DNA from 3 places in the Enterobacter sp. I4 genome. Region 3 is predicted to be linked to each of the others. Evidence: predicted binding sites of a transcription regulator. Region 3 holds the regulator's gene; each other region holds the start of a gene.
What was found. Region 3 encodes PurR, which represses purine synthesis genes. Its sites were predicted from a motif close to CANGCAAACGTTTGCNTG; they were not measured.

Region 1: cvpA (colicin V production protein) is a predicted target of PurR. The motif match lies at 1,479-1,496, and genes of this name have one in related genera.
Region 2: carA (glutamine-hydrolyzing carbamoyl-phosphate synthase small subunit) is a predicted target of PurR. The motif match lies at 6,910-6,927, and genes of this name have one in related genera.

The regions. Positions count from the first base shown of each region.
Region 1 is NZ_JALBUO010000001.1:1,209,382-1,220,125, reverse strand. Features, by position in the region: gene purF (amidophosphoribosyltransferase) at 1-901, opposite strand, end outside; gene cvpA (colicin V production protein) at 935-1,423, opposite strand; gene dedD (cell division protein DedD) at 1,677-2,372, opposite strand; gene folC (bifunctional tetrahydrofolate synthase/dihydrofolate synthase) at 2,362-3,630, opposite strand; gene accD (acetyl-CoA carboxylase, carboxyltransferase subunit beta) at 3,701-4,606, opposite strand; gene MOQ06_RS05755 (DedA family protein) at 4,761-5,420, opposite strand; gene truA (tRNA pseudouridine(38-40) synthase TruA) at 5,449-6,261, opposite strand; gene MOQ06_RS05745 (aspartate-semialdehyde dehydrogenase) at 6,261-7,274, opposite strand; gene pdxB (4-phosphoerythronate dehydrogenase PdxB) at 7,339-8,475, opposite strand; gene flk (flagella biosynthesis regulator Flk) at 8,587-9,591, shown strand; gene MOQ06_RS05730 (MFS transporter) at 9,632-10,744, opposite strand, start outside.
Region 2 is NZ_JALBUO010000002.1:434,276-445,019, reverse strand. Features, by position in the region: gene MOQ06_RS14370 (glucose-6-phosphate isomerase family protein) at 1-210, shown strand, start outside; gene MOQ06_RS14365 (PTS system mannose/fructose/sorbose family transporter subunit IID) at 238-1,056, opposite strand; gene MOQ06_RS14360 (PTS sugar transporter subunit IIC) at 1,056-1,853, opposite strand; gene MOQ06_RS14355 (PTS sugar transporter subunit IIB) at 1,864-2,358, opposite strand; gene MOQ06_RS14350 (PTS fructose transporter subunit IIA) at 2,369-2,797, opposite strand; gene MOQ06_RS14345 (class I mannose-6-phosphate isomerase) at 2,800-4,542, opposite strand; gene MOQ06_RS14340 (LacI family DNA-binding transcriptional regulator) at 4,730-5,737, shown strand; gene dapB (4-hydroxy-tetrahydrodipicolinate reductase) at 5,870-6,691, shown strand; gene carA (glutamine-hydrolyzing carbamoyl-phosphate synthase small subunit) at 7,146-8,294, shown strand; gene carB (carbamoyl-phosphate synthase large subunit) at 8,313-10,744, shown strand, end outside.
Region 3 is NZ_JALBUO010000001.1:2,497,454-2,508,197, forward strand. Features, by position in the region: gene rnt (ribonuclease T) at 1-416, shown strand, start outside; gene grxD (monothiol glutaredoxin 4) at 461-808, opposite strand; gene MOQ06_RS11835 (C40 family peptidase) at 1,147-1,905, shown strand; gene sodB (superoxide dismutase [Fe]) at 2,028-2,609, shown strand; gene MOQ06_RS11845 (MFS transporter) at 2,647-3,813, opposite strand; gene MOQ06_RS11850 (YnhF family membrane protein) at 3,974-4,063, opposite strand; gene purR (HTH-type transcriptional repressor PurR) at 4,361-5,386, shown strand; gene punR (DNA-binding transcriptional activator PunR) at 5,404-6,315, opposite strand; gene punC (purine nucleoside transporter PunC) at 6,429-7,628, shown strand; gene cfa (cyclopropane fatty acyl phospholipid synthase) at 7,928-9,076, shown strand; gene MOQ06_RS11875 (riboflavin synthase subunit alpha) at 9,108-9,749, opposite strand; gene mdtK (MdtK family multidrug efflux MATE transporter) at 9,975-10,744, shown strand, end outside.

The DNA of each region.
Region 1 (10,744 bases), 1.3 Mb from region 3:
GAATGACGACGTCGATATCGAGATCGTCCCACTCGCGGGCAATCTTCTCACCCAGCTTCGTGCCCATGTTCACGCGGGCGCTGTAAACGGAGATCTTGTCGATGAACGAGTCAGGACGCGCGAAGTAAACGTATTCAAACAGGCACGGGTTGCTGACCGGGCTGTCGGCGCACTGGCGTGTGAACAGCTGGCCCTTCTCGGTGATGTAAACCGCTTCGCCCGGCGCAACGTCACGCAGAAATTCGAAGCCCAGCGTATCCAGCGCCACGCTTTCGGAGGCAACCATGTACTCGGTACGGCCATCGCCGAGCTCGCGCTTGCCGAGCACCAGCGGGCGAATCCCGTTTGGATCGCGGAAGGCCACCATGCCGTGGCCGATAATCATCGCCACGCAGGCGTACGCGCCGCGGATCAGGCGGTTAGTCGCAGCAACGGCGGCAAAGATGTTATCGGCTTCCAGCGGATAGTGACGGAAGTTATCCAGCTCGCTGGCAAAGATATTGAGCAGGATCTCAGAATCAGACGTGGTGTTAATGTGGCGACGTTTCTCTTCAAACAGCTTTTTACGCAGCTCGTGAGCGTTGGTCAGGTTGCCGTTGTGGGCAAGCGTGATGCCATACGGGGAGTTAACGTAAAAAGGCTGAGCCTCGGAGGCGCTGGAACTGCCAGCAGTAGGATAACGAACGTGACCGATCCCCATATTACCTTGCAGACGCTGCATATGGCGGGCTTCAAACACATCGTTTACCAGGCCGTTCGCCTTGCGTAAACGGAAGCAGTTGTTTGCATCAATGGTGATGATACCCGCAGCATCCTGCCCACGGTGCTGAAGCACCGTTAACGCGTCATAAATCGACTGGTTTACCGGCATGAAACCGGCGATACCGACAATACCGCACATTCGTCTTTTCCTCGTTAAGCCACATCTCAGAGCTTACGCCCTGGGCAAGAAACTCGACGAGCTTTGCAGATAGTCAAAGAACCATCTGATGATGAAGCTGAACTCCGGAATAAGCTGCGACTTCTGCCAGTCTTCGCTTTTGGAGAACCCGGTAAAGGTATCCAGGAAGAACAGGATCGCGGCCACAATCAGCACGCCTCGCAATGCGCCAAAACAGATGCCGAGCACCCTGTCCGTTCCGGACAGACCGGTTTTCTCGACCAGCTGACCTATCACGAAATTAACAATAGCGCCGACAATCAGCGTCGCGATAAACAGCACCGCGATGGCGATTCCGTTTCGGACCAGTTCATCTTCAAAGCCCGTGAACCAGACAGACAGGTAAGTGTAGTAATGACTGGCAACAAAGAAAGCACAACCCCAGGTTACCAGCGATAACGCTTCACGAACAAAGCCACGGATCAGGCTAACCAGACAGGAAAAACCAATCACCGCAATGATGGCGTAATCAATCCAGACCATATATGTCCCACGATTTAACGCCCTGTCATCCAGTTCGGGGCGCATTCTAACAGAAAAAGAAAACGTTTGCGTAGGGATTTCCTTCCCGCGCGTAAATAAAAAAGGCGCTGAAAAAATGTTCAACGCCCCTCCGCCTGACGTCTCTGTGGACGTCTGCTTTATCCCCCTCACCCTAGCCCTCTCCCCAAAGGGGAGAGGGAATTATTTGCACCCTCTCCCCTTTGGGGAGAGGGCCGGGGTGAGGGAAACCTTATCAGTTCGCGCTGTAGTTCATCACCACACCGCTCAGCCCGGAGATCTGCTTCAGTTCGCCAAGCGATCCTTTCAGCTTATCTTTGGACGCATCCGGCCCCACGAGGATGCGGGTAATTTTACCCTGCACCGGCGTGGTTGGTGAAGTATAAACGCGGTATCCCGCGCCGCGCAGCTTACTCACGATCTCATTGACCTTGTCGGCATTCTTCAACGCACCCAGCTGTACCACGTAGGCTTTACCCGTCGGGGCTGCCTCCTGCTGGGCCTGTTTTGCCGGTGGCGGCGCTTCTGATGCCGCAGCCAGCTGTTCGGCCGCTTTATCACGCTGCGGTTTAGGCTGCGTTTTCTCTACCGGCTTCGGTTTTTCAACCGGCTTAGGCTGCTCTGCCGGTATGGGATCGATTTCAACGTTATTGTTCGCAGCCAGACGCGACGGGTCAAGGGATGGCGCTGCGGCATCGCCTGCACGCACCTCTTCCGCTGCGCCTTCAGGCGGCTGGGCAGGCAGCGCCTGCGTTGCCGCTGGCAGCATGTCGGGCTCGTCGCGGTCGCCCGGTTTAGGTACTAGCGGAATGGCCGCAAATTCATCCTGGTAATGCTTTTTCTGCCCGTCGAGCAGCCCGGGTAGAATAATCACCCCGAGCGCGACCAGCACAATGGTTCCTGTTAAACGGTTCTGAAACTTACTCGCCACCGGTTCTCCCCGCCTCCATCACTTCCATGACATGTGCCACCGTGTGGAACGATCCACACACCAGCACGGTATCTTCTGGTTTAGCCTCCGCCATCGCGGCGCGCCAGGCCGAAACCACACTGCTGTAGATTTCGCCTTTGCCGAGATGTTCCATCAACTGTTCGGCAGTCGCACCACGCGGCCCTTCCAGAGGTGCACAATACCAGCTATCGACCACACTCTCCATGCAGGCCAGCGTACCGCCGATATCTTTATCATGAAGCATACCGATAACCGCCAGCACGCGCCCGGTTTTTGGTAAGGATTTGAGACGGCCTGCGAGGTACGCCGCGGCATGCGGGTTATGCGCAACATCCAGAATCAGACGCGGTGACTCACTCACAATCTGAAAACGCCCCGGCAGCAGCGCGTTGCTGATGCCGTCACGGATCGCCTGCTCGCTCACCGTTAACCCGCTGGCACGCAGTGCCGCCAGCGCGGTCGCCGCGTTGGGCTGCGGTACCTGCGGCAGCGGCAGGTTATCCAGCACGCCCCGTGCATCGCTAAAGCGCCAGCTTTGGTCCTGAACCTCATAGTGCCAGTCCACGCCACGACGCAGCAGCTGAGCGCCCTTCTCTCTCGCCACGTCAGCGATAGTGTGGGGCATGTCCGGCTCGCCGACCACGGCAGGCTTATTCGCCCGGAAAATACCGGCCTTTTCACGTCCGATGCTTTCACGGTCGGGGCCCAGCCAGTCGGTGTGGTCCAGCGCGATGCTGGTGACGACGGCAACATCCGCATCCACCATATTGGTGGCATCCAGACGCCCGCCCAGCCCGACTTCCAGAATTACCACGTCCAGCTGCGCCTGCTTAAACAGCCACAGCGCCGACAGGGTACCGTACTCAAAATAGGTTAATGAGGTATCCCCGCGCGCGGCTTCGATAGCGGCAAACGACGCCGTATGGGCCGATTCCGCAAGCTCGGCGTTCTGCACCCGCACGCGCTCGGTATAGCGCACCAGATGCGGAGAGCTGTATACGCCAACCCTGTAACCCGCCGCCATCAGGACAGATTCCAGGGTGCGGCAGGTGGTCCCTTTACCGTTAGTGCCGGCAACGGTAAACACGAAAGGCGCGGGTTTCTGCACGTCGAGACGCGCGGCAACCTGGCTTACGCGCTCAAGGCCCATGTCGATGGTTTTACTGTGCAGGTTTTCCAGATAAGAAAGCCACGCGGCCAGGGGCGACGTGGCTTGAGGAATGCGTTTATTTTCCATGATGCCCGGTTGTCATAAGCGGTTTAGAAAGCAAAAGGGCAGCGCCAACCGGCCCTGCCCTTTTCAGTTATCAGGCCTCGGGTTCCTGATCCGGTACCACCACGCCCTCGCGCGGCTCGTCCGGGCTCGGCGACGGCAGATTCATCAGCTTCGCCAGGACGCTTGCCAGTTTAAGGCGCATTTCCGGGCGGCGGACGATCATGTCGATAGCGCCTTTCTCAATGAGGAACTCACTGCGCTGGAAGCCCGGCGGCAGTTTCTCACGTACGGTCTGCTCGATAACGCGTGGACCGGCGAAGCCAATCAGCGCTTTTGGCTCAGCGATGTTCAGGTCGCCCAGCATCGCGAAGCTTGCAGAGACGCCACCCATGGTTGGGTCGGTCAGTACGGAGATGTACGGCAGACCGCGCTCCTGCATTTTCGCCAGCGCAGCAGAGGTTTTTGCCATCTGCATCAGGGACATCAGCGCTTCCTGCATACGCGCACCGCCGGAGGCGGAGAAGCAGATCAGCGGACAGTTGTCTTCCAGCGCCTGCTCAACGGCACGCACGAAGCGCGCACCCACCACGGAGCCCATAGAGCCGCCCATGAAGGAGAACTCGAACGCGGCGGCAACAACCGGCATGTCATGCAGGGTGCCTTTCATGACGATCAGCGCGTCTTTCTCGCCGGTCTCTTTCTGTGCAGAGGCCAGACGATCTTTGTATTTTTTGGAGTCGCGGAACTTGAGCACGTCTTTTGGCTCCAGTTCGCTGCCCAGTTCTACCAGAGAACCTTCGTCCAGCAGGCTATGCAGGCGGTTGCGCGCCGACATACGCATGTGGTGGTCACACTTCGGACACACCTCAAGATTGCGTTCCAGCTCTGCACGATACAGAACCTGGCCGCAGCTATCACACTTCGTCCATACCCCTTCAGGAATGCTCGCTTTACGCGTCGGGGTAATGTTGCTTTTAATTCGTTCAATCCAGCTCATTGATAACCTTTCTGCCTGAACCTGGTCGTATGCCAGTTTTGCTGTAAGAGGCGAATAATGCCATTTTTGCCTCCAACAGACCATGAATGTTGCACATTAAAACATAACAGCCCGAAACTTTGGATAAAAAAGTGGTCGAACCGCCAGCGTGCACTTACTTCGCCTGCTTTGCCGCCGCGCGTCGGTGACGAATGATTTCGATAACGCCCGGCAGTACGGAAAGCACAATAATCGCTACAATCAGTAACTTAAGGTTTTCCTGAACTACAGGCAGATCGCCAAACAGGTAGCCCGCATAGGTAAAGAGCAGCACCCACAGCAGCGCGCCCACCACGTTGTACATTGCAAAATGACGATAGGACATGTGGCCCATTCCCGCCACAAACGGGGCAAACGTGCGGACGATAGGCACAAAGCGGGCAAGAATAATGGTCTTACCGCCGTGGCGCTCATAAAAGGCGTGGGTCTTGTCTAAATAGCTGCGGCGGAAAATCTTCGAGTCCGGGTTACTGAATAACCGTTCCCCAAATACCCGTCCAATGGTGTAGTTGACCGCATCGCCAATAATCGCCGCAACGATCATCAGCGCGACCATCAGATGAACGTTCAGGTCATTGGTTGGCAGCGCGGATAACGCGCCTGCCACGAACAGCAGTGAATCGCCCGGCAGGAATGGCGTGACGACCAGACCGGTTTCACAGAACAGAATGAGGAACAGAATGGCGTAAACCCAGACGCCATACTGCGCGACCAGCTCCGCCAGGTGAACATCAATATGCAGGATGAAATCAATCAGAAAACGTATTACGTCCATATTGTCTAAGCCTTAATTGCACCTTTGTTTAGTCCGCTAAAAACAGCGGGCCCATTGGCGGTTTTGGCAGGTCAAACCGGTCCGGATAATCCACCGAAACCAGATACAGCCCTTCCGCTTTCGCCGTTGCTGCCGCAAGCGTTCTGTCCTTCGCTGCCAGCAGTTCTGCAATCCAGCTCTCCGGCTGGTGTCCGGCGCCCACTTCCATCAGGCTGCCTACAATATTCCGCACCATATGATGTACAAAGGCATTGGCTTTGATATCTACCACCACATACGCGCCATAACGACTGACGCTAATATGCATAACGTTACGCCACGGCGTACGGGACTGACACTGCACCGCACGGAACGACGTAAAGTCATTTTCACCAATCAGACACTGCGCCGCACGCTGCATACGTTCTGCATCGAGCGGTTCATAAAAATGCGTCACGCCCTGGCTTAGCACCGCCGGGCGCAGGCGCTGGTTGTAGATGACGTAACGGTAGCGCCGCGCCGTCGCGCTGAAACGCGCGTGAAAATCATCCGGCACAGCTTTAACCCAACGCACCGCGATGTCACCAGGTAAATTCGCATTTACGCCCAGCGTCCAGGCCGCGTCTTTGCGCACGGCGGTAGTTTCGAAGTGCACCACCTGTCCCGTGCCGTGAACGCCCGCATCGGTGCGGCCCGCGCAGAAGACGCTTATCGGTTCATTCGCCACCTGAGAGAGCGCTTTCTCCAGCTTTTCCTGGACGCTGCGCACCTCATTCTGACGCTGCCAGCCATAATATTTACTGCCGTCGTACTCGATGCCGAGGGCAATTCTGTGGACCGGCTTTTGTTCCACTTCTGACATCAGTACAGGTACTCCTGTACCAGCTTCTCGGCAATTTTGACCGCCATCAGCGCGCCGCCGAAGCGAACGTTGTCCGCCACGGACCAGAACTGCACCTGCTCCGGCATGCCGTAGTCGTTGCGAACGCAGCCCACGGAGAGGTGCGCGCTGCCGGTTGCGTCGCCCACCTGCGTCGGGAACTCGCCTTCTTCGGAAAGCACGATGTCCTCGGCACGGCCAAACGCGTCTCTCGCCTCTTCGGCCGCCAGCGGACGCAGGGCTTCAAACCCGACCATCTGCGCATGACCGTAAAAGACCGGCGACTGCACGACGTTTACGGAGATCGTCAGCCCGTCATCCTGCATAATTTTGCGCGCTTCGTCGACGATGCGGCGCTCTTCACGCACCGAACCTTCACGATCCGGCAGCAGCGGGAGCATGTTGAACGCCAGCTGGCGGCCAAAGAAATCGTCTTCGTCGATCGGGATACCGTTCAGCAGCTTCGCGCTCTGCCCTGCCAGCGCATCGACCGCTTTTTTGCCGCTGGCGGAGGCGGACAGCAGGCTGGTCACGGAAATACGCGACAGGCCACCGTCGTCGATAAGCGGCTTCAGCGCGGTCAGCAGCTGGCTGGTGAGGCTGTCTGGTACCGCAATGATGTTACGGTTACGGTAGTCAGCCAGCACGAACGGGTTAACGTCCGGTACCACCAGCGGCACGTCCGGCTCCAGGGAGAACAGGCCGCTCAGGTCAATAACCAGACATCCGGCGTTGGTGGCTTCTTCAATATAAGACGCCGTAGCTTCTGCACCTGCGGCAAAAAATGCCAGCTGAGCCTGCGTCCAGTCGAACGCGGCGGCATCCTGCACCGTCACGGTTTTGCCGCCGAAGCGCAGATGTTCACCCGCGCTGTCGGTACGCGCCAGCGCAAAAATGTCGCCCACCGGGAACTGACGCTCAGCAAGGGTTTCGAGCAGGGCTTCGCCCACGGCGCCAGTGGCGCCCAAAATGGCAATGTTCCAGCCTTCAGACATGGTGGTTTACTCCAGAAATAAAAAAGCGTCCCTGCCGGAGCCTCCGGCAGGGAGCAGAAAGACATTAACGTGCCGGATGGTGAACGGCGTTAAATCCCAGCTTGTGCAGCAGCGTCGCCGCTGAGGCGTCGTCGCACATCACATACAGGGAAGACCACTCGCGGCGCTCGAGATAATTCTTGCGCAGCTTGTCAAACTCACCCGGAATACCCGCCACTTTACGCAGCAGCGCGTCATCGCGGCGCACATCATACACCAAATGCACGAGCCTTTTCAGCGTTGCCTCATCCAGCGGCCCATGAAGGGTGAGCCGGCCGAACTCGGGCGCGGGAAGTAACGTGTCCAGCGCCACCTGCTGCGGATGGCCGATAAAGGCACTGTAGGCCTCAAATACCTGAGTCGTGCCGCGCGCTTTGCCTTCGAGGGTGTAACCCGCAATATGCGCGGTGCCCACGTCCACCTTATCCAGCAGCGCGACGTTGAGATCCGGCTCGGGCTCCCAGACGTCCAGCACGACGCTAAGATCCTGACCTTCGTCAAGGCATTTCAGCAGCGCCGCGTTATCCACCACCGGCCCACGGCAGGCATTTATCAGAATTGTGCCAGCCTTCAGGCGACGGAGCAGCGTTTCGTCGGCCAGATGCAGAGACCTGTAAGGCCCCTCTTTAAAGAGCGGCGTGTGGAAGGTAATAACGTCGCACTCGTCAACCAGCTCATCCAGCGTACGGAAATCACCTTCATCGCCGTTATCCTTGCGCGGCGGATCGCACAATACCGTGCGAATGCCCCACGCTTCCAGGCGCTTTTGCAGGCGTCCGCCCACGTTGCCCACGCCCACGATGCCTACGGTGCGGTCCTTCAGCGCAAACCCGTCGCGCTCGGCCAGCATCAGCAATGAGGAAAAGACGTATTCCACGACGGCGATCGCGTTACAGCCTGGCGCCGCTGAAAAACCGATCCCCGCCTGCTTAAGCCACTGGTCATCCACATGATCGGTCCCGGCCGTTGCCGTCCCGACAAATTTAATCCCTTTGCCGCAGAGCAGTGCCTCATTTACTTTGGTCACCGAGCGCACCATCAGGGCGTCTGCATCGTCCAGTTCGCTTACCGGAATCGGGCGACCAGGGACAGCCTTAACCTCACCCAGGCGGCTGAACAGCTCGCGGGCGTAAGGCATATTTTCATCAACGAGGATTTTCACGTCTGAGTACCTGTTTGAGAGGAAGTAAACCTGCCAAGTGTGCCATAATCTCGCCGCCGGGCATATATTTCTGCCCGGTTACGCAGAGTTTGACTTTAAGGATTTTTGACGATGCAGCCCATTTCAGGTACGCCTCCGCGCCCTCCGGGTGAAGGCCCCGTAACGCCCAACACGCCAGGCGACCAGCCGCTCTCCACGCAACAGCGCACCGTACTGGAGCGTCTGATCACGCGCCTTATCGCGTTGACCTCGCAGCAAAACGCTGAGGTATGGGCAGGCGTTAAGCACGATTTGGGCGTCAGAAACGATGCGCCGCTACAGTCGCGCCATTTCCCTGCCGCTGAGCAAAACCTGAATCAGCGTCTCACCAGCGCGCAGCAGCAGCATACGACCCGCCAGACTGTCTCGCAGCTGACCGAGCTGTTGGGCCAGGGGAACAATCGCCAGGCGGTGAGTGATTTTATCCGTCAACAGTACGGCCATACCGCGCTGAGCCAGCTTTCGCCGGAACAGCTTAAAACTGTGCTGACCCTGCTGCAAAGTAATCAGCTCTCTATCCCGCAGCCGCAACAGCGCCAGCCTACAGAACGGCCAATGCAGCCTGCGGAACATAACACGCTCAAGCAGATGGTCACTAAGCTGGCTGCGGCCACCGGCGAGCCGACAAAGCTTATCTGGCAGTCGATGCTGGAACTTTCCGGCGTGAAAGCGGGCGAGACGATCCCGGCAAAACAGTTTACCCATCTGGTCACCTGGCTCCAGGCGCGGCAGACGCTCAGCGCCCAGAGCGCCCCGACGCTGCATACGGTGCAGGCGTCGCTTAAGCAGCCTCTTGAGCCGCAGGAGTTTGCAGCGGTTCGGGACTACGCTCAGCAGGCCTGGCAGGCCACCCCGCAAACGGTGCTGACAACCGCGCAGGTGCAGGATTTACTGAATCAGATCTTTATCCGCCGCGCCGAGCGTGAAGGTGGCGTGCCGGAGGTGCGGGATATTCAGCCTGTCTACAGCCCGCTGTTTGCGCCGGTGGTCGACACGTTTAAAACGCTTTCAGCCCGACCGGGACTAATGTTTGTCGCGTTGATGATTGCGCTGGCGATTTTCTGGCTGGTTGCCTGACGCTTAGCCGGGCAAGGCGTAGCCGCCACCCGGCAACACGTTAGCCCTTTCGAAACGCCACCAGCGTCACCACAATCCCCACCACCGCGGACACCGCACCGGCGAGAAATACGGAAGGGTAGCCAAACGAGGTTGCAAGCAGCCCCGCCAGCGGTCCGGCGATCCCATAAGAGATGTCCTGAAACGCCGCGTAGCCCCCCAGCGCAGTGCCGCGAACCTGCGGCGCGACGCGCTTCACCACTTCGACGCCCAGCGCCGGGAAGATCAGCGAACAGCCGCAGCCGGTTAACGCCGCCCCCAGTAACGCAACGAACGCGCCGGGCGCCTGCCAGAGCAGCAGCAGGCCAATGGCCTCGATCGCCAAAGACGCCACGGCGACCTTCACACCGCCAAAGCGATCCGGCATCCAGCCAAACAGCACGCGCATCAGCACAAACGCGCCACCAAAAGCCGTCAGCGTAAAGCCCGCCATCGCCCAGCCGCGGCTCATGAAATAGAGGGAGACGAAGGTACCGATAACCGCAAAGCCCACTCCCTGAAGCGCCAGCCCCAGACCCGGCTGCCAGATTTGCCCCACCACGCTCCACAGCGAAGGACGCTCGCCTTTATGGGCTGGCACCTTGCGCACCGAACCGTTAAATGCCCACGCCAGCAGCGGCAATACCATAGTGGTTGCTGCCAGCGCCGCAAAACCAAACTGGCTGTGGATCAGCAGCCCCAACGGCGCGCCTGCCGCCAGTGCGCCGTAAATCGCCATCCCGTTCCACGACATCACCTTGCCCGACTGCGCAGGGCCAACCAGCCCCATTCCCCAGGTCAGGGTACCGGTCAGCAGCTGGCTTTCGCCGAAGCCGAGGATCAGGCGTCCCGCCACCAGCAGGGCGAACTTATACGCGGCGTCTACCGGCAGGAGTGCCGCCAGCAGCCACGCTCCCCCGGCCAGTCCGCAGGCCAGCATGCCCTGCAACGCCGAGCGTTTTGCGCCGTGCTGGTCCGCCAGTCGTCCGGCGTAGCCCCGGGTTAATACCGTGGCTAAAAACTGAATGCCCACCGCAATGCCGACCATGGTGTTGCCGTAGCCCAGCTCGTGATGTACGAAAAGTGGGATAACAGGCAGCGGCAGGCCAACGGTCATGTAGGTCAGAAATACCGC
Region 2 (10,744 bases), on a different contig from region 3:
TATCCCCTGGTTCAGGGCGATCACATTGTCTGGCAGCAGAATAACCACTACAGGCCGGGGCGATTGCAGATGATTACGCCGCGCTGTTACTCAGAGTTTGGTATTACGGATGCGCCAGTTTATCAGCAGTTTATTGACGATCCGGCGCGCTTTCAGTTTATCTCACGGCCGGATAAAACTCCTGAGCTGTGGAATAACTTCCATCCATAAAGAAACCGGGGCATTGCCCCGGCTTTTTTATCCTGCAAACAAACCGGATGCCACGCCCAGCGCGGCGAGTATCAACAGCAAAATCATAGCTTTTACCGGTGACACGCCGCGCTTGGCCATCAGATACCACGTCCCCAGCACCACCGTCAGCGGAAGCAGCTGAGGAAAAATACCGTCCAGCATCTGCTGCACGTGAATGTTAACCCCATCCCGGGTAATGAACTCCAGCCCGGTGCCGAGCTTCACATAGCTGGCCGCCACGCCGCCCATAACGAACACGCCCAGCAGCGAGAGCGCTTCCCGAAGCCGCGTGGATCTGCTGCTGACCAGCATCTCAACGGAGCCTGAACCCATCTGGTAGCCTTTAAGAAACAGAAACCAGGAGCCCGGAACAATAACGGCCAGCCAGGCGACGGTGTAAAACAGCGGGCCGAGGAGATTTCCGCCAGCCGCCAGCGCCATCCCGATGCTGAGGAGGATTGGGATCAGCATTCCCGGTATCATTGAATCGCCGATCCCGGCGATCGGCCCCATCAGCCCTACCTTCAGGGTGTTAATGGTTTCGCCGTCGATAGGCTCGCCGTTGGCTTTTTTCTCCTCCAGCCCCAGCGCCATACCGTTGACGATCGCCCCTATTTGCGGCTCTGTATTGTAGAACGACGCGTGGCGGCGCAGCATCTCGGTGCGTTGCGCCGCATCGGGATACAGTTTTTTTGCCACCGGCAGCATGCTTATGCAGAAGCCGAAGGATGCCAGGCGTTCAAAGCTCATTGAAGAGAGATTGTGCATCATCCACGCCCGCCAGCAGCGGCGCAGGTCCTTGCGGGTGAGTTTACGTTCTTCCATCAGAATTCATCCTCGTCGTCAGGGACAGGCGCTGAAGTTACGGCCCGCGGTGCTTCGGGCTTATAGCTGTAATGAATCAACGCCAGCAGGGCACCGACGATCACCAGCGCGACCATATTGAGCTTCAGAAAAACGATACAGACGAAGCCCACCAGGAAGTAGATGAGCATGGTGTAGCTTTTGATGATTTGCTTAAGCAGGATGGCAATACCGACGGCGGGCAGGATGCCGCCCAGCACGTTCATGGTGGAAAGGACGATGCGAGGGAGGCCGTCCATAAAGCCGCTGATGTACTGCGCGCCGAAAAAGACGGCGATAAAGGTAGGTACAAAGCGCAGCACAAAATTCATCGCCTGCGGCCAGATAACGCTGTTGAGATAAATACCGCGTTCATCGCCGTGTTCCAGCGCCACATCCGCACGATGGTTCCAGAACGAGTTCAGCACCATCATCGCGTTAAAGAGGATGGTTCCGGCGATACCAATAGTCGCCGCCAGCGCGACGGCGACCTCTGGTCCTTTGCCGGAAAGTATCCCCAGCGCAATGGCCGGATACGCCACAAAGTTTAAGTCTGCCGGCATCGAGCCGCCGGGCGTGACCATCGCGATATACACCGCCTGCACCGCTACGCCAATCATGATCCCTGTTTTGATATCGCCCAGGATCAGGCCAACCAGCATGCCTGAGATGAGCGGGCGGGAGATCAGATACCAGCCGCCTGTAAGCCCCAGAAGCCAAGGGCTGCTGAGGGCACCCAGGTAACAGAGCAGGCCAATTAACGCCGCTTCGATAATCATGGTCTGCTCCTTATTTCAGCTTCTGCCTGGCGTCCTGCCAGCTGTAAAAACCGGCGTCGGGAACCAGACGAAATTCAATCGCGTGTCCCTGCCCGGTTAGCCACTCGAAGGCTTCCGCTTCCTCGGCCGTTACTGACTGATTCGGGCCGATGGTGACCGCATTCGCCCGGGCGCTCATCGGCCCTACGTTAATTTTTCCGTTGCTGTTTTTCAGGCTAATGCCTGCCTGCTCTATGCGCCGTAGCGTGACGGGCGATTTGCCGATCACGAAATAGCGCTTCTCGCTGGCAATCACTTTTGGCAGTTTTTCTATGGCCGTTGCCGTATCAAACAGCCACACTCTGGTATCGGAAACGGCGCCTTTCATGACCGACGACAGCAGCGGATCGGCCGCAACGGCATCGTCGATGGCAACGATACCGTCACAGGGCAACTCCCTGGCCCAGCGCGTGATGAGCTGCCCGTGGATCACGCGATCGTCAATGCGTACAAAAGAAATACTCATATGCGGTTCCTTAAAAATCGTCTGTCTGTGCGGTATCTGCCGGTTTCGCCTGTGCCAGCGTCGGCAGCGTGAGTTCGATGAGCTTTGTGGCAGCAAGATGAACATCGCGCGCCATCATTACCTCGTCGGTTTGCAGCAGCATCGGGAAACTGACGCCCGCCACCACGGCAACCGGTGGCTGCGTGAGCGGATCGAATGCAGACTCGCAGGCCACGTTCCACGGCGTGCCGCTTTGCATATCGCATAACACCAGCACGCCGTCGGCGCCGGCGCTCGCCGCTTTCAGTGCGGTGCAGAAATCACGGCGAAAACCCGCTATTCCCCCCTGTTCGCTCAGGCAAACGGCCTGCACGGCAGGAAGGTCGCCGTAAACCATCCGGCCGCTCTCCAGCAGCGCGGCGGCAAGCGGGCCGTGGGTCGCGACAATAAAATGAATCATCGTTAGCTCCTTACCCAGGCTTTAATGGTTGCCAGAGGAGAATTGAAAGAACCGGCTGACGGTGAAATGCGATATTCCCCCACGCTGGCCGGAATAATGAAGGTTTCGGCGTAGTGAACGACAAAGGGTTCAAAAGCGCCGGTAGGGCTGTCGACTATCGCTTCGTCACCCTCTACCAGATTCAGCACATTTACGCCGCCCCGGGTGTGATGCACAACGGGCTCGCTAAACCAGTGGCGGCGCGTTTCGATAAATTCACGCTCGTGCAGGCCGGTGCGCTCCTCGCGCCAGCGCTTTCCTTCCGCGATGGGCTCAAGCTGATTCACCAGATGTTGATGAACCCACTGCGTGTCGCGCTGCCAGTCGATGACCTTCTCGCCATGTTCCAGGTGGACCGGGCGCGGCAGGCCATCCATCCCCAGACGGCCCCAGTCCCACAGTTTGAAGGTGAAGATATATGGCGTAGCGCTAATTTCCAGCACCATGGTACCCGCACCGGAGCAGTGCACCGTGCCGGCGGGGATCAGGAAGTGGTCGTGTTTTTTCGCCGGGATCCGGTTAACGAACCGGGCGTCATCAAAAGGTTTTTCGCCACGCGCTGCACGCCTGAGATCCTCCATCATCGCCTGCGGATCGGTAGCCGTTTTGGTGCCAAGATAGACCACGGCATCGGGCCCGGCTTCCAGAATGTAATAGCTCTCATCCTGGGTATAGTGCATTCCAAACTGCTGCTGGATGTACTCGGTAATAGGATGGACCTGGAAACTCAGGTTCTGGCCACCCATGGTATCGAGGAAATCAAAACGGATCGGGAACTCCGCGCCGAAACGCGCGTGAACTTTCTCGCCCAGCAGAGCGCGCGGCTCAAGCAAGACCAGATCCTGAGAGGGGATCTCGATCCGCACTGCCCCAAAACGCAGTAACAGGCTGTTCTCCTCGGGCACGCAGTCAAAACACCATGCGTAATTGGGTGCAGAGGGATCGAGATCGAATTGCTGTTTCATCCACTGGCCGCCCCAGACGCCGGGATCGAAAAAGGGCACTACGCGAAAAGGCTGGGTGGTGGTCTGCTTAAGCCCGGCGCGAAGGGCCTCGCCGGTAACCATCGCGGGCTGGCTTGCCTGTGTTGTATCCAGTAAAAAATCGGCGCGCCCGAGCAGCGGCGTTTTGTGACGGTCGAAGACTCGCCACTCGACAAAAAAAGCCCGCTTGTAGCGACGAAGCATATCCTCTTGCTGATTCGCTGCCCCCCAGTTTCCCAGCTCGCCGCTGCGCATGCGCTGCTGGATCTCCCAGCGGGGAAGATCGGCGTATACCAGCACGTCGCCGGGGTGAATAAGCGATGCTCCGGGGCCGTAAATCACGATCGGCCCTTCAGCACCCTGGCTCACCTGGGTTTGCTGTGCCTCCAGACGCGCGGCGTCAAAAAATTCAGCGAGATGGTGGCAGGAGAGCACGCCAAAGACGCGATCGTCGGTGAGGTTCCGCGCAATCATCTCATGGATGGCCTGCTCGTCCTGCCGCGCCTGTTCGGCATTAATCGTCAGCGACGGGCGTAGCCGCGGCAGCAAATTGTCTTCAAGCTCGGCCATACGAACGCCCGGGTAGCACTCAATTACCAGTACCGTGCGGCCGTGCTGGTGAATTTTTGCCTCAATGATACGGGCAATCGCCTCCCAGCCTTGCCAGACGCTGTCGTCATAGCCGTGGATCGTCACCGTGGGGAATTTGTCGTAGGTGGTCATCTTGTCCTCCATAATCGTTATCTAAGGTTATTCGATTAACCTGATTTGAGAAGAGTGGTTAACGCGATTAACCCGCCATAAACGGCAATGCGATTCCGATCGGTAGCGTTAATGTGAAGAGACTCACAGGGAAAAATGCAAAAAATAGGTTATTCGATTAATCTTGAGTGAAACGGAAGGAGACAGCATGACGGGAATTACACTTGCAGACGTCGCGAAGCGCGCTGGCGTATCAACGGCAACGGTCTCAATGGTGCTGTGTAATAAAGGCCGTATTTCGCAAAATACGCGCGAGCGCGTGCTAAAGGCGCTGGATGAGACGGGCTATGTCTATAACCAGACGGCGGCCAATTTGCGTAACCGCAGAAGTAATCAGGTCGGACTGCTGTTGCACGATATCACCAACCCTTTTTACGGAGAGATGACGGCAGGGCTAAGTCATGAAATGGAGCGTCACGAGCTGATGCTTTTTCTGGCCAACAGCGAGGAGTCCGCAGAGCGACAGCAAAAGTTTGTTGATTCGCTGATGCGCAACAATGTGGGCGGCATGGTGCTTTGTGCCGCTCGCGAAACGCCACAGGCATTTTTTGACGGGCTTAAGCGGCGCAATATTCCGGCTATTATGGTCGTTCGTCCACTGAACGATGCGGATTTTGATTTTGTCGGCACGGACAACTTTTTAGGCACGCAGATGGCGACAGAGCATCTGCTCAGAATGGGGCATCGGAACATTGCGTTTATCGGGGGGAGCCAAAACTCGGGTTCGCGGGCCCAGCGTATCGGTGGCTTTACCAGCAAGCTGCTGGAATACGGCGTGACCCCAAATCCTGCCTGGATCAGGACGTCGCAGGCCAGCCAGAGCGACGGCGCGCGCGTAGCGGAGGCGTTACTGCTTGAGCATCCGAAGATCGGCGCTGCGATCTGCTATCAGGATATTGTGGCCCTCGGGGTGATGCAAAGCTTACGTAAGATGGGCCGTGAACCGGGTCATGATTTCGCGCTGGTCGGCTTCGATGATATTACCGAAGCGGCTCTGGTGCAGCCGGCACTGACCACCGTATCGGTGGCGGCTAAAGAGATTGGTCGTAAAGCGGGGGAGTTACTGTACAGCCGCATACAGGGGAATGACGAGCCCGCTAAGCGGATCATCCTGCCGCCCGCGCTGGTGGTGCGGGAATCATGCGGTTTTCGCTGACGATCATGTCTTTCACTGATATCTCTCCCTGTTTATCATTAAATTCTAATTATTGGCGTTTTCAGTGGCACCCTTTGCGAAGGCTGGTTAATCTGAAAACGGTTTACATCATTTTAACGTAAGAGAATAACTATGCATGATGCACAGATCCGCGTCGCCATTGCGGGCGCGGGTGGACGTATGGGCCGCCAGCTGATTCAGGCGGCACTACAGATGGACGGCGTGGCGCTGGGCGCGGCGCTGGAGCGTGAAGGTTCATCCCTGCTGGGTGCCGATGCGGGTGAGCTGGCCGGCACGGGCAGGACGGGCGTAACCGTTCAGAGCAGCCTTGACGCGGTGAAGGATGATTTTGATGTGTTTATCGATTTTACCCGTCCGGAAGGCACGCTGGCGCATCTGGCATTTTGTCGGCAGCACGGTAAAGGCATGGTCATCGGCACCACGGGCTTCGACGACGCCGGTAAACAGGCCATTCAGGATGCGTCACACGAGATTGCGATCGTCTTCGCCGCGAACTTTAGCGTAGGCGTTAACGTCATGCTGAAGCTGCTGGAGAAAGCGGCGAAGGTGATGGGCGACTATACCGACATTGAGATTATTGAAGCGCATCACCGTCATAAAGTTGATGCCCCTTCGGGCACGGCGCTGGCGATGGGCGAAGCGATTGCTCATGCCATGGATAAAGATTTGAAAGCGTGCGCGGTTTACACCCGTGAAGGCCATACCGGTGAACGCGTGCCGGGTACAATTGGTTTTGCTACCGTGCGTGCCGGGGATATCGTCGGCGAACATACGGCGATGTTCGCCGATATTGGCGAGCGCGTGGAGATCACCCATAAAGCCTCCAGCCGCATGACGTTTGCCAACGGTGCGGTTCGCTCCGCTTTGTGGCTGAAATCAAAAGGAAACGGTCTTTTTGATATGCGAGATGTCCTCGATCTCAATAATTTGTAAGCGTTATTACCCATCGTGATGTGGTTATTGCAGTCGTAATATGTTGATTGCATAGGGCAATAATTTATTGCCCTCTTATTTTACCATTTTGGTATGAAATAAATCACATGATTGCTATAAGCTTCAATCTTCCCTCCCTTTTGTGTGAAATGAATGTAAATTTTGACCATCTGGTCCACTTTTTAATGCTCTCATTTCAAAAATCTCATTAAACCTGCCGCGCAAGCGTTTTCCAGAATGATTTGCATGATCTTTTTGTCCGTTAAAACGTATTTCAGCAGCCAGGGCTGCAAAAGAATAAGCAAAAAAGCCGTTTTGAGTTGACTTTTACCCGGCAAATCCCCAGAATGCCGCCGTTTGCCAAAAATCCGCTGGCAACACATTTGCATTGATTCATGACGCGGTTATGAATTAATATGCAAATAAAGTGAGTGAATATTCTCTGGAGGGTGTTTTGATTAAGTCAGCGCTATTGGTTCTGGAAGACGGAACCCAGTTTATCGGTCGGGCCATAGGGGCAACGGGTTCGGCGGTTGGGGAAGTCGTTTTCAATACTTCAATGACCGGTTATCAAGAAATCCTCACTGATCCTTCCTATTCTCGCCAAATCGTTACTCTTACTTATCCTCATATCGGCAATGTCGGCACCAATGCTGCTGACGACGAATCTTCTCAGGTACACGCGCAGGGTCTGGTCATTCGCGACCTGCCGCTGATTGCCAGCAACTTCCGCAATACCGAAGATCTCTCTTCCTGGCTGAAGCGCCATAACATCGTGGCGATTGCCGATATTGATACCCGTAAGTTAACGCGTCTGCTGCGCGAGAAGGGTGCCCAGAACGGCTGCATCATCGCGGGTGATAACCTCGATGCGACGCTGGCGCTGGAAAAAGCGAAAGCCTTCCCTGGCCTGAACGGCATGGATCTGGCGAAAGAAGTGACCACGGCGGAAGCCTACAGCTGGACGCAGGGGAGCTGGACGCTGGAAGGCGACCTGCCGGAAGCGAAAAAAGAGAGCGAGCTGCCGTTCCACGTGGTGGCCTACGATTTCGGTGCCAAGCGCAACATCCTGCGCATGCTGGTTGACCGCGGCTGCCGCCTGACGGTGGTGCCGGCGCAAACGTCCGCTGAAGACGTGCTGAAGATGAACCCGGACGGCATTTTCCTCTCAAACGGTCCTGGCGATCCGGCGCCGTGCGATTACGCAATCGCCGCCATCAAGTCCTTCCTCGAAACCGATATTCCGGTATTCGGCATCTGCCTCGGCCATCAGCTACTGGCGCTGGCGAGCGGTGCGAATACCCTCAAGATGAAGTTCGGCCACCACGGTGGCAACCACCCGGTTAAAGATATCGACAACAACACGGTGATGATTACCGCGCAGAACCACGGTTTCGCCGTAGACGAAGCGTCAATGCCGGCTACCCTGCGCGTAACGCACAAATCGCTGTTCGATGGCACCCTGCAGGGTATTCATCGTACCGATAAGCCAGCGTTCAGCTTCCAGGGCCACCCGGAAGCCAGCCCGGGCCCGCACGACGCCGCGCCGCTGTTCGATCACTTTATCGAACTTATCGAGCAATACCGTAAGACTGCTAAATAATCAGGAGCCGAAAAGACCATGCCAAAACGTACAGACATAAAAAGCATCCTGATCCTTGGCGCTGGCCCAATTGTCATCGGCCAGGCCTGTGAATTTGACTACTCCGGCGCGCAGGCTTGTAAAGCCCTGCGTGAAGAGGGTTACCGCGTTATCCTGGTCAACTCTAACCCGGCGACCATCATGACCGACCCGGAAATGGCCGATGCGACCTACATCGAGCCAATTCACTGGGAAGTGGTGCGTAAAATCATTGAGAAAGAGCGTCCGGACGCGGTGCTGCCGACCATGGGCGGCCAGACGGCGCTGAACTGTGCGCTGGAGCTGGAGCGTCAGGGCGTGCTGGAAGAGTTCGGCGTGACCATGATTGGTGCAACCGCCGACGCGATTGATAAAGCAGAAGACCGCCGCCGCTTCGACGTGGCGATGAAAAAAATCGGCCTCGACACCGCGCGTTCCGGCATCGCGCACAACATGGAAGAAGCGCTGGCCGTTGCGGCTGAAGTTGGCTATCCGTGCATCATCCGTCCTTCCTTTACCATGGGCGGCACCGGCGGCGGTATCGCCTACAACCGCGAAGAGTTCGAAGAGATTTGCGAGCGCGGGCTGGATCTCTCCCCAACCAAAGAGCTGCTGATTGATGAATCGCTGATTGGCTGGAAAGAGTACGAGATGGAGGTGGTGCGTGATAAAAACGACAACTGCATCATCGTCTGCTCCATCGAAAACTTCGATGCGATGGGTATCCACACCGGCGACTCCATCACCGTTGCGCCAGCGCAAACGCTGACCGACAAAGAGTATCAAATCATGCGTAACGCCTCGATGGCGGTACTGCGTGAAATCGGCGTAGAAACCGGTGGCTCTAACGTGCAGTTCTCGGTGAACCCGAAAACCGGCCGTCTGATTGTTATCGAAATGAACCCGCGCGTGTCCCGCTCCTCCGCGCTGGCCTCTAAAGCGACCGGCTTCCCGATTGCGAAAGTGGCGGCGAAACTGGCGGTCGGTTACACCCTCGACGAGCTGATGAACGACATCACCGGTGGCCGCACGCCTGCGTCCTTCGAACCGTCCATCGACTACGTTGTGACCAAAATTCCACGCTTCAACTTCGAGAAGTTCGCAGGCGCGAACGACCGTCTGACCACCCAGATGAAGTCCGTGGGTGAAGTAATGGCGATTGGCCGCACGCAGCAGGAATCCCTGCAGAAAGCGCTGCGCGGCCTCGAAGTGGGCGCGACCGGCTTCGATCCGAAAGTCAGCCTGGACGACCCGGAAGCGCTGACCAAAATTCGCCGCGAGCTGAAAGACGCGGGCGCAGAGCGTATCTGGTACATCGCCGATGCCTTCCGCGCGGGTCTGTCCGTCGACGGCGTATTCAACCTGACCAACATCGACCGCTGGTTCCTGGTGCAGATTGAAGAGCTGGTGCGTCTGGAAGAGAAAGTCGCGGAGCTGGGCATCAACGGCCTGGACGCTGACTTCCTGCGCGTGCTGAAGCGTAAAGGCTTCGCCGACGCGCGTCTGGCTAAGCTGGCGGGCGTGCGTGAAGCGGAAATCCGCAAGCTGCGCGACCAGTATGACCTGCACCCGGTTTACAAGCGCGTGGATACCTGTGCGGCTGAGTTCTCCACCGACACCGCCTACATGTACTCCACCTATGAAGAAGAGTGCGAGGCGAACCCTTCCGTCGACCGCGACAAGATTATGGTACTGGGCGGCGGTCCAAACCGTATTGGCCAGGGCATTGAGTTCGACTACTGCTGCGTACACGCCTCGCTGGCGCTGCGCGAAGACGGTTACGAGACCATTATGGTCAACTGTAACCCGGAAACCGTGTCTACCGATTACGACACGTCTGACCGCCTCTACTTTGAGCCGGTAACCCTGGAAGACGTGCTGGAAATCGTGCGCATCGAGAAGCCGAAAGGCGTTATCGTGCAGTACGGCGGCCAGACTCCGCTGAAGCTGGCGCGCGCGCTGGAAGCGGCAGGCGTGCCGGTTATCGGCACCAGCCCGGATGCCATTGACCGTGCGGAAGACCGCGAGCGTTTCCAGCAGGCGGTTGACCGTCTGAAGCTGAAGCAGCCGGCGAACGCCACCGTAACGGCCATTGAAATGGCCGTTGAGAAGGCGAAAGAGATTGGTTACCCGCTGGTGGTACGTCCATCCTACGTGCTGGGCGGCCGGGCGATGGAAATTGTCTATGACGAGGCCGACCTGCGCCGCTACTTCCAGACGGCGGTAAGCGTCTCCAACGATGCGCCGGTGCTGCTTGACCGTTTCCTCGACGACGCGGTTGAAGTGGACGTTGACGCCATCTGCGACGGCGAAATGGTGCTGATTGGCGGCATCATGGAACATATCGAGCAGGCGGGCGTTCACTCCGGTGACTCTGCATGTTCTCTGCCAGCGTACACCCTGAGCCAGGAAATTCAGGACGTGATGCGCCA
Region 3 (10,744 bases):
ATCCGACAAACCCGCTGCGCGGGGCGGTAAGTGAATACGAGGCGCTTCACGCCATTTTCAAAATGGTGCGCAAGGGCATGAAAGAGAGTGACTGTAGCCGCGCCATTATGGTCGCCCACAACGCCACGTTCGATCACAGCTTCACGATGGCCGCTGCGGAACGCGCCTCGCTGAAGCGTAACCCATTCCATCCGTTCGTCACGTTCGACACCGCCGCGCTGAGCGGCCTGGCGCTGGGCCAAACCGTGCTGTCCAAAGCCTGCATCACGGCGGGTATTGCGTTTGACGGCACCCAGGCGCATTCCGCGTTATACGACACCGAGCGTACGGCGGAGCTGTTCTGCGAGATCGTCAACCGCTGGAAGCGTCTGGGCGGCTGGCCCCTGCCGATGGGCGACAGCGAAGAGCAGGCATAAAAAAAGCGACCTCCTGAGGTCGCTTTTTTGTCCGCGCAGAAAACTTATTCTGCGTCCGGCTCTTCGGTTTTATACTTCGCCGCGGTCTCTTTGATCAGCTGCTGCAGTTCGCCGCGCTGATACATTTCAATCAGGATGTCGCATCCGCCAACCAGTTCACCGTCAACCCACAGCTGTGGGAAGGTAGGCCAGTTTGCGTATTTTGGCAGCTCAGCGCGAATGTCCGGGTTTTGCAGGATATCAACGTAAGCAAAACGCTCACCACAGGCAGACAGCGCCTGAACCGCTTGTGCGGAGAAGCCGCAGCTTGGCAGCTTCGGAGAACCTTTCATGTACAGGAGAATTGGGTTTTCAGCGATCTGGCGCTGAATTTTTTCAATAGTGGTGCTCATGTCTTGCTTCCTTTAACTTCTGTTACGGCATCAGTCTGACATTGTAGCGGGTCAGGCCGACATCGGAAAATAACATTTTTGTCACGTCTCATTATTTTATCTGCTATCGCGTAAAGATGCATTGCTAATGTCGTTTATCGCTGCCCGCAGCGCGGATTTGCTCAGGGAGCGAACAATTCTGCTACAGAACGATGAATTTTTTTGCACTTGCTAACGAAACAGCTTTTGAGAATGAAAAATGCTATTAACTTATTCTGATTTTTTGGATTAGAATCGACACGTTTTGTAAATCATACGCGGGTATTATTGATAGCCTGCATTCATCAGGGGACTGCCCAGTGGCGCGGATAACGAAAATCTCGATGACGCTCTGTGCTTTACTGTTTACCACACTCTCATTTGCGCCAGCGGCGAACGCCTCTGAACAGGCGCGACACTCTGCCGTACAAAAAACGCATCTGGCAAAAAACGCAGAAAAAAAGAAAAAAACCACCGGCAAAACCGTTAAAAAGAAATCCACCGCGAAAACGAAGAAGACTGCCTCCACCACATCAAAAACGCTCCGCTCCAGCACGCGCAACACCACCCGCACTGCCGCCAGATCCGCTTCCGAAAAATGCATCGTGCGCAAAGGCCATAAAACCAAATGCACAAAAGTGACGAAGCTGGCCGACGCGCATAAGGTTCGCATGCAGAAGGCGCAAAAAACGGCGATGAATAAGCTGATGGGGCAAATTGGTAAACCGTACCGCTGGGGCGGCACCTCCCCGCGCACCGGTTTTGACTGTAGCGGGCTGGTTTATTATGCCTATAAGGATCTGGTGAAATTCCGCATTCCGCGCACCGCAAACGAAATGTACCATCTGCGCGACGCCGCCCCGGTTAACCGTGGCGAACTGCAAAACGGCGACCTGGTGTTCTTCCGCACCCAGGGACGCGGCACGGCTGACCACGTTGGCGTGTACGTGGGTAACGGTAAGTTCATCCAGTCACCGCGCAGCGGCCGGGACATTCAGATCACCTCTCTCAGCGAAGATTACTGGGTGCGCCACTACGTGGGCGCGCGACGCGTCATGACGCCGAAAACCATCCGCTAAACCCTGCCCTGCCGCATCCGTGGCAGGGTAAGTTCCTCTTTTGCATACCCTTTCAATTTGCTATTCTGTCCATGTTGTCTGTAGGGTTATTGGCAACGTATAAAACTATAAGGAGAGAAGCAATGTCGTTCGAATTACCTGCACTACCGTATGCAAAAGACGCCCTGGCCCCGCACATTTCTGCGGAAACCCTGGAGTACCATTACGGCAAACATCACCAGACCTATGTCACCAACCTGAATAACCTGATCAAGGGCACCGATTTTGAAGGCAAAACGCTGGAAGAGATCGTGCGCAGCTCAGACGGTGGCGTATTCAACAACGCCGCTCAGGTGTGGAACCATACGTTCTACTGGCACTGCCTGGCACCCAATGCTGGCGGAGAGCCAGCCGGCGAGCTGGCCGAAGCCATTAACGCCGCATTCGGCAGCTTCGCCGAGTTCAAGGCGAAGTTTACCGACGCCGCGGTTAAAAACTTCGGCTCCGGCTGGACCTGGCTGGTGAAGGAGGCCGATGGAAAACTGGCTATCGTTTCCACCTCAAATGCAGGCACCCCGCTCACCACCAGCGCAACGCCGCTGATGACCGTGGACGTGTGGGAACACGCTTACTACATCGATTACCGTAACGCGCGTCCTAACTACCTGGAGCACTTCTGGGCACTGGTTAACTGGGAGTTTGTTGCGAAGAACTTCGCCGCGTAAGAGACACGCAGAAGGGGAGACCCTTCTGCGTTTTTGTTTATTCAGCGGTGCACGCTGCTTCAGGCTGTTTGCGACCGGACATCAGCACCAGCAGCAGGCCGAGTGCGGCAATGATTGCGCCCATCACCGGAACGAAGCTGTAGCCCAGCCCCCCGGAAATGACCGCCCCGCCGGCAGCCGCGCCCAGCGCATTGCCGAGGTTAAACGCACCGATATTGACCGAAGAAGAGAGCCCAGGAGCCTCGTGCGCGACGCGCATTACGCGCATCTGCAGCGGCGGTACCACGGCAAAAGTCGCTGCGCCCCACACCACCATGGCAATTGCGGCACCCACTTCGTTACGCGCCAGCCACGGGATCGCAATCATGATCGCAATCAGCAGGGTTAAGAAACCCTTCAGCGTCCCGCTGACGGAGCGGTCCGCCAGCTTCCCGCCAAGATAGTTACCGATGGAGAAGCCCACGCCAATCAGCACCAGCATCGCGGTAATAAATACCGGCGTCGCGTGGGTGATATCGTGCAGCACCGGGGAGATATAGGTGTAGAGCGTAAACATCGCCCCTGCTCCCAGCACCGTGGTGAGCAGCGCAGAAAGCACCTGAGGACGCATCAGCACAGCCAGCTCTTTACGCACTTCCGGACGCTCACCGGCGCTCCCTTTCGGCAGAGAGAAGAACAGCGCCACCATCGCAATTACGCCGAGCGCCGCGGTTGCGAGGAAAGACATACGCCAGCCGATCGTCTCACCCAGCCAGGTGGCTGCGGGCACGCCGCCGATATTGGCGATGGTCAGCCCCATAAACATAGTGGCCACCGCGCTGGCCTGCTTATGTTTTGGCACCACGCTGGCGGCCACAACCGATCCCAGCCCGAAGAACGCGCCGTGGTTAAGGCTGGTCAAAATGCGTGAGAGCATCAGGGTGGTGTAATCCGGTGAAATCGCGGAAAGCACGTTCCCCAGGGTGAAAATCGCCATCAGGAAAATCAGCGCATTGCGGCGCGCGCGGTGCGAAAGCAGCAGCGTCATCAGCGGCGCCCCTACCATCACGCCAACCGCGTAGGCGCTGATTAACATACCGGCCGCAGGGATTGAGACGTCCACGCCCCGGGCTATAACAGGCAATAACCCCATTGGGGAAAACTCAGTGGTGCCAATCCCAAAAGCGCCAATCGCCAGGGCCAGCAGTGGAAAATTGATTTTCATGAATGAACTCCGGAAACCGTGCCATAACGCGACACAGAATTAAGAAGTCAAAAGCATGACATCAATCACAAAAAATGAGAAGTTAACATTTTGGCAAAAGATTTTTGCCGGAGGGGTAACAATCGCACAAAGCGAGGGAGAAAGCTCTCCCCCGTCTGAATCAGTGCAGCGCAGCGGTTAAACCACCCGCAACGATAAGAGCAAGAACAACAATGGTGGTAAACAGCGAAAACTTAAGATCGGTACTCATCAATTTTTCTCCTTTTATTCACCCTACGAAAAGTGAGCCTGCTCATTTTTACACAGTTCAGGTCAAAAATCTTCCAGGATTTAAGCGGATATCCACTTTACCTCTTCCCCTTTTCATCAAGATAGGACAAAATTCCACGCTAAATTTATTAGCGTACCGGCCATTGACCCCCTCCTGACGTCCTGTGTCGTTTTCCCGGCGTGTCGCAACTCAAGATTGCGTAATAAGGGTGAGAGAAGGCAAACGTTTACCTTCAAGTTTTTCAGGAGCTTAGGATATGGTCTGGAGTGACATTTAATGGCAACAATTAAAGACGTAGCAAAACGCGCAAACGTTTCCACTACAACCGTATCACATGTTATTAACAAAACGCGTTTCGTCGCAGAAGAGACGCGTAATGCCGTGTGGGCAGCGATCAAAGAACTGCACTACTCGCCGAGTGCCGTTGCGCGCAGCCTGAAGGTTAATCACACGAAATCGATTGGCCTGCTGGCTACCAGCAGTGAAGCGGCCTACTTTGCTGAAATCATCGAAGCCGTTGAGAAAAACTGCTTCCAGAAAGGCTACACCCTGATTCTGGGCAACGCGTGGAACAACATTGAGAAACAGCGCGCTTACCTGTCGATGATGGCGCAAAAGCGCGTGGACGGCCTGCTGGTGATGTGTTCTGAATACCCTGAGTCGGTCCTTTCCATGCTGGAAGAGTATCGCCACATTCCAATGGTGGTGATGGACTGGGGCGAAGCGCGCGCCGATTTCACCGATTCGGTGATTGATAACGCCTTCGAAGGCGGTTACATGGCGGGTCGTTACCTGGTGGAACGCGGTCACCGCGAAATTGGCGTGATCCCGGGCCCGCTGGAGCGCAACACCGGCGCTGGCCGCCTGGCCGGTTTTATGAAGGCGATGGAAGAAGCGATGATCGTCGTGCCGGAAAACTGGATCGTGCAGGGCGACTTCGAGCCGGAGTCCGGCTACCGCGCCATGCAGCAGATCGTTTCCCAGCAGCATCGCCCTACCGCGGTGTTCTGCGGCGGCGACATCATGGCGATGGGCGCGCTCTGTGCGGCGGACGAGCTGGGCCTGCGCGTGCCGCAGGACATTTCGGTGATCGGCTATGATAACGTGCGCAACGCCCGCTTCTTCACCCCGGCGCTGACCACCATTCACCAGCCGAAAGACTCTCTGGGTGAAACGGCCTTCAATATGCTGATGGACAGGATCGTCAACAAGCGTGAACAGTCCCAGTCCATTGAAGTCCACCCGCGCCTGATTGAACGCCGCTCCGTTGCGGACGGCCCGTTCCGCGACTACCGTCGTTAATCATTTCTCGGGGCCAGCTACGCTGGTCCCCGTAACCACTCCCGGTTCAGCGTTTCGCTGTCTCCCAGATAATCCAGCAGCCAGGCCATCGCGGGCGATACGTCATTTTGCTGCCAGGTCAGACAGCAGGCTGCGTCCGGGAAGGGATTTTCCAGCGTCAGGGCCACCCACTCCCCCGTGTCGATGCGCGGACGCGCAACGTGTACCGGCACCATCCCAACGCACAGCCCCGCGCTCAGGCAGGTGGCTGACGACTCCCAGTCCGGCGCGACTACCCGGCGCTGATTGTCCAGCAGCCAGGTAATGCGCTTGGGCAGCGAACGGGAGGTATCCTCCAGCACCAGCGACGGCCAGTTGCGTAACGTGTCGTCACTCAGCGGCCCCTCCATCGCCGCCAGCGGGTGATCGCGCGCCACGACGCAAGTCCAGCTCAGCATGCCCATGTCGCGAAACGCATAGCGCCCGCCAACCGGGATGGCCTGCGTGGCGCCTATCGCCATCTCTGCCCGGCCGTCCGCCAGCGCATCCCAGACCCCGTTGAACACTTCCTGCGAAACGCGCAGCTCAACGTCGGAAAAATGGCGATAAAAATCGACGATCATCTGCCGGGTACGCTCCGGCTTAACGATGTTATCCACCGCAATGGAAAGGTGTCCGCGCCAGCCGTTAGCGATCTGCTGGCACTGCTCGCGGGTGATCTGCATTTTTTTGATAACAGACCGCCCTTCTTTCAAAAACCACGCCCCGGCGGGCGTCAGTTCAACGTCGCGATGGCGCCGCTCGAACAGCGGGACCGCGAGCCACTCTTCCAGCTGCCGCACCGTATAGCTGATTGCCGAGGGAACGCGGTGCAGCTCCTGCGCGGCACCGGTAAAGCTGCCGTTACGGGCCACGGCATCGACCACTTCAAGGGAATAATCTGACCACATTTTCTGCCTGCAAAATTTTTGAATGCACTCGCCAAATATTAGCGTTTCACAAGCCGCTTTGCACTCCCTACACTCTGCGGCAACGTACACCTGCCTCCTCAGGAGAATAAATAGTGCAACCCAGGAAAGGATTTTTAGTCTGGCTCGGCGGCTTAAGCGTGCTGGGCTTTCTGGCGACCGACATGTATCTGCCCGCGTTCGCCGCGATGCAGGAAGATTTGCAAACCCCTGCCGCCGCCATCAGCGCCAGCCTGAGCCTGTTCCTCGCAGGCTTCGCTTTTGCGCAGCTGCTATGGGGACCGCTGTCGGATCGTTTTGGCCGTAAGCCCGTTCTGTTGCTGGGGCTGGCGATATTTGCCGTTGGCTGTCTGGGCATGCTGTGGGTTCGCGATGCCGCCTGGCTACTGGCGCTGCGCTTCATTCAGGCAGTCGGGGTCTGCGCCGCAGCGGTCACGTGGCAGGCGCTGGTTACCGACTATTATCCGGCCTCGCGCACTAACCGTATTTTCGCCACCATTATGCCGCTGGTTGGCCTGTCGCCGGCGCTCGCCCCGCTGCTGGGCAGCTGGATCCTGGCACACTTCGACTGGCAGGCCATTTTCGCCACGCTGTTCGCCATCACGCTGGTGCTGATGCTGCCCGCGTTTGCGCTTAAGCCTGCGCATAAAAAAGAGGCGCATCCGGACGCGAAGCCGGTCACCTTCACCTCCTTACTGCGGGCTAAGGCCTATCGCGGCAACGTGCTGATTTACGCCGCCTGCTCCGCCAGCTTCTTCGCATGGCTGACCGGTTCGCCGTTTATTCTGCATGACATGGGCTACAGCCCGGCGGCTATCGGCCTGAGCTACGTTCCGCAGACCATCGCCTTCCTGGTGGGCGGCTACGGCTGTCGCGCCGCGCTGCAAAAATGGGAAGGCCAGCAGATGCTTCCCTGGCTGCTGGTGCTCTACGCGTTAAGCGTGATCGCGACCTGGGCCGTTGGCTTTATTCCGGGCGCCGGGCTTGCTGAAATTTTGATTCCGTTCTGCGTCATGGCGATCGCAAACGGTGCCATCTACCCTATCGTTGTGGCTCAGGCGCTGCGCCCGTTCCCGCAGGCGACGGGCCGCGCTGCCGCGCTGCAAAATACCCTGCAGCTGGGTCTGTGCTTCCTGGCAAGCCTGGTGGTCTCCGCGCTGATTGCAACACCGCTGCTCACGACCACCAGCGTCATGCTGGCCACCGTTGCGCTGGCAGGTCTGGGCTATCGCATGCAGTCATCAGCGCATCGTGAGCAGAATCAAGACGCGCACAGAGAAACGTCGCACGCCTGATTGCACAGGAAATTATGTTAAAAACCAGTGATTAGGTTGCTAACAATTTTCTGTTGAATCACCAAATTTAGAGGCCTATACTAAATTTGGTTCGATTAAATACGATAAATATTAAGTGTTAACGGGAGCCGGAGCGCTCCCGTTTTACCATGGACGGCTTTTCGGCAAGGGAAATCTCCCTTCCTCTGTTCTACGTCGGATATTAGCCTCGCGGGCATTTACCGTGAGATTTCTCACAAACCAAAAAAAGCGTCTACGCTGTTTTAAGGTTCTGATCACAGCAAGGTGATGGAGAAGCTATGAGTTCATCGTGTATAGAAGAAGTCAGCGTTCCGGACGATAACTGGTCCCGGATCGTCAGTGAACTGTTGGGACGTGCGGGCATTACGATTAATGGCTCATCCCCCTCCGATCCCCAGGTTAAACATCCCGATTTTTTTAAACGCGTTTTGCAGGAGGGATCGTTAGGGCTGGGCGAAAGCTATATGGACGGCTGGTGGGAGTGTGAACGGCTGGATATGTTCTTCTCCAGCGTATTACGCGCCGGTCTTGAAAATCAGCTCCCTCGTCACTTCAAAGATACGCTGCGTATCGCCTCCGCTCGCCTGTTCAATCTGCAAAGTAAAAAGCGGGCGTGGATCGTCGGCAAAGAGCATTACGACCTGGGTAACGATCTGTTCAGCCGGATGCTCGACCCGTTAATGCAGTACTCCTGCGGATACTGGAAAAAAGCAACGTCGCTGGAACAGGCGCAGCAGGATAAACTACAGCTGATCTGCGACAAACTGCAGCTGCAGCCCGGCATGCGGGTGCTGGACATTGGCTGCGGCTGGGGCGGTCTCGCCTGGTTTATGGCGACGCATTACGGCGTCAGCGTGGTGGGCGTCACGATATCGGCCGAACAGCAGAAGATGGCGCAGGAGCGCTGCCTGGGCCTGGATGTTGATATTCGGCTTCAGGATTACCGTGACCTGAACGAGCAGTTTGACCGCATCGTTTCCGTTGGCATGTTCGAGCACGTGGGTCCGAAGAACTACAAAACCTATTTTGAGGTGGCCGACCGTAACCTGAAGCCTGACGGTATTTTCCTGTTACATACCATCGGCTCTAAGCGCACCGACAACAATGTGGATCCCTGGATCAATAAATACATCTTCCCGAACGGCTGTTTACCCTCCGTACGCCAGATAGCGAACGCCAGCGAACCGCATTTCATCGTGGAAGACTGGCATAACTTTGGCGCAGATTACGATACCACCCTGATGGCGTGGCACGAGCGTTTCCAGGCCGCGTGGCCTGAAATTGCCGACAACTATTCGGAACGATTCAAACGAATGTTTAGCTATTACCTGAATGCCTGCGCTGGCGCGTTCCGCGCGCGGGATATACAGCTATGGCAGGTGGTGTTTAGCCGGGGCATTGAGCACGGCCTGCGGGTGGCCCGCTAAAAAAATAACCCCGGCTACCCGGGGTTATTTTTTATTCTTCTTCCACGGCCTTTATTATCGCCGCTTCTTTCGCCGCCAGCACGCGCTCAACGGTATCCACGACCGCCTGGGTCTGGGGATCAATTTCGATATTCACGCGCTGCCCCAGCTTTTTTGCTCCGAGCGTTGTGCGCTGCAGCGTTTCAGGAATTAAATGCACGCAAAAACGCGTTGGCGTCACTTCACCTACGGTCAGGCTAATCCCATCGATGCCAATAAATCCTTTATAGAGGATGTATTTCATTAATGACGGATCCTGCACCTTAAACCAGATTTGACGGTTATTTTCCGAGGTGACAATTTTCGCCACCTCTGCGGTGGTCATAATATGGCCCGACATCAGATGCCCGCCAATCTCGTCGCTAAACTTAGCCGCACGCTCGACGTTTACGATATCGCCCGGCACAAGCTCGCCGAGGTTAGTAATGCGCAGCGTCTCTTTCATTAAATCAAAGCTGATCCGGTTACCGTTAATTTCGGTTACCGTCAGGCAGCAGCCGTTATGCGCAATCGACGCACCGGTTTCGATGCCGTCGAGCATATATTCAGGTAGCTCAACCACGTGAGTACGGAAATTTGGTTTTTCATCAATGGACACCACTTTGGCAGTGCCCTGCACAATACCAGTAAACATGCTTACAGCTCCTGTTCATTCCGGACGGCGATAACGCCGTTTAATCCCACCACAATAACAGTTGAAAAAACAGGTTGCCAGCGATGCGCAATTTCTGACGTTTTTTTCACTAGATAATTAGTTAAACCCCGCTACAATAGCTGGCATCCCTCTGTTTTTTCTTCTTGCTGCCAGTTACGGCGGCCTTTTTAGTCTCTCAAATAACTACAATACAAAGGTGTTCACGTGCAGAAGTATATGATCGAAGCGCGTCAGTTATTGGCACTGGCAATACCGGTGATCGTCGCGCAGGTAGCCCAAACCGCAATGGGATTTGTGGATACGGTGATGGCCGGTGGGTACAGCGCCACCGATATGGCCGCCGTGGCGATCGGAACCTCAATCTGGCTTCCGGCCATTCTGTTTGGCCACGGCCTGCTGCTGGCGCTGACGCCAGTTATTGCGCAGCTCAACGGCTCTGGCCGACGCGAGCGCGTGGCCCATCAGGTTCGCCAGGGCTTCTGGCTGGCCGGGATTGTCTCCATTCTGATTATGATTGTCCTGTGGAACGCCGGGTATATCATCCGCGCTATGCATAATATCGACCCGGCGCTGGCGGATAAGGCGGTAGGTTATCTGCGCGCCCTGCTCTGGGGCGCACCCGGCTATCTGTTCTTCCAGGTGGCGCGCAACCAGTGTGAGGGGCTGGCAAAAACCAAACCGGGCATGGTGATGGGCTTTATCGGCCTGCTGGTCAACATTCCGGTGAACTACATCTTTATCTACGGTCATTTTGGCATGCCGGAACTCGGCGGCGTAGGCTGTGGCGTGGCGACGGCTGCGGTGTACTGGGTGATGTTTGGCTGCATGCTCACCTACATCAAACATTCACGCTCCATGCGAGACATTCGTAACGACACCGCCTTCAGCACGCCTGACTGGTCGATGATGACCCGCCTTACCCAGCTGGGTCTGCCTATTGCGCTGGCGCTGTTCTTTGAAGTGACGCTGTTTGC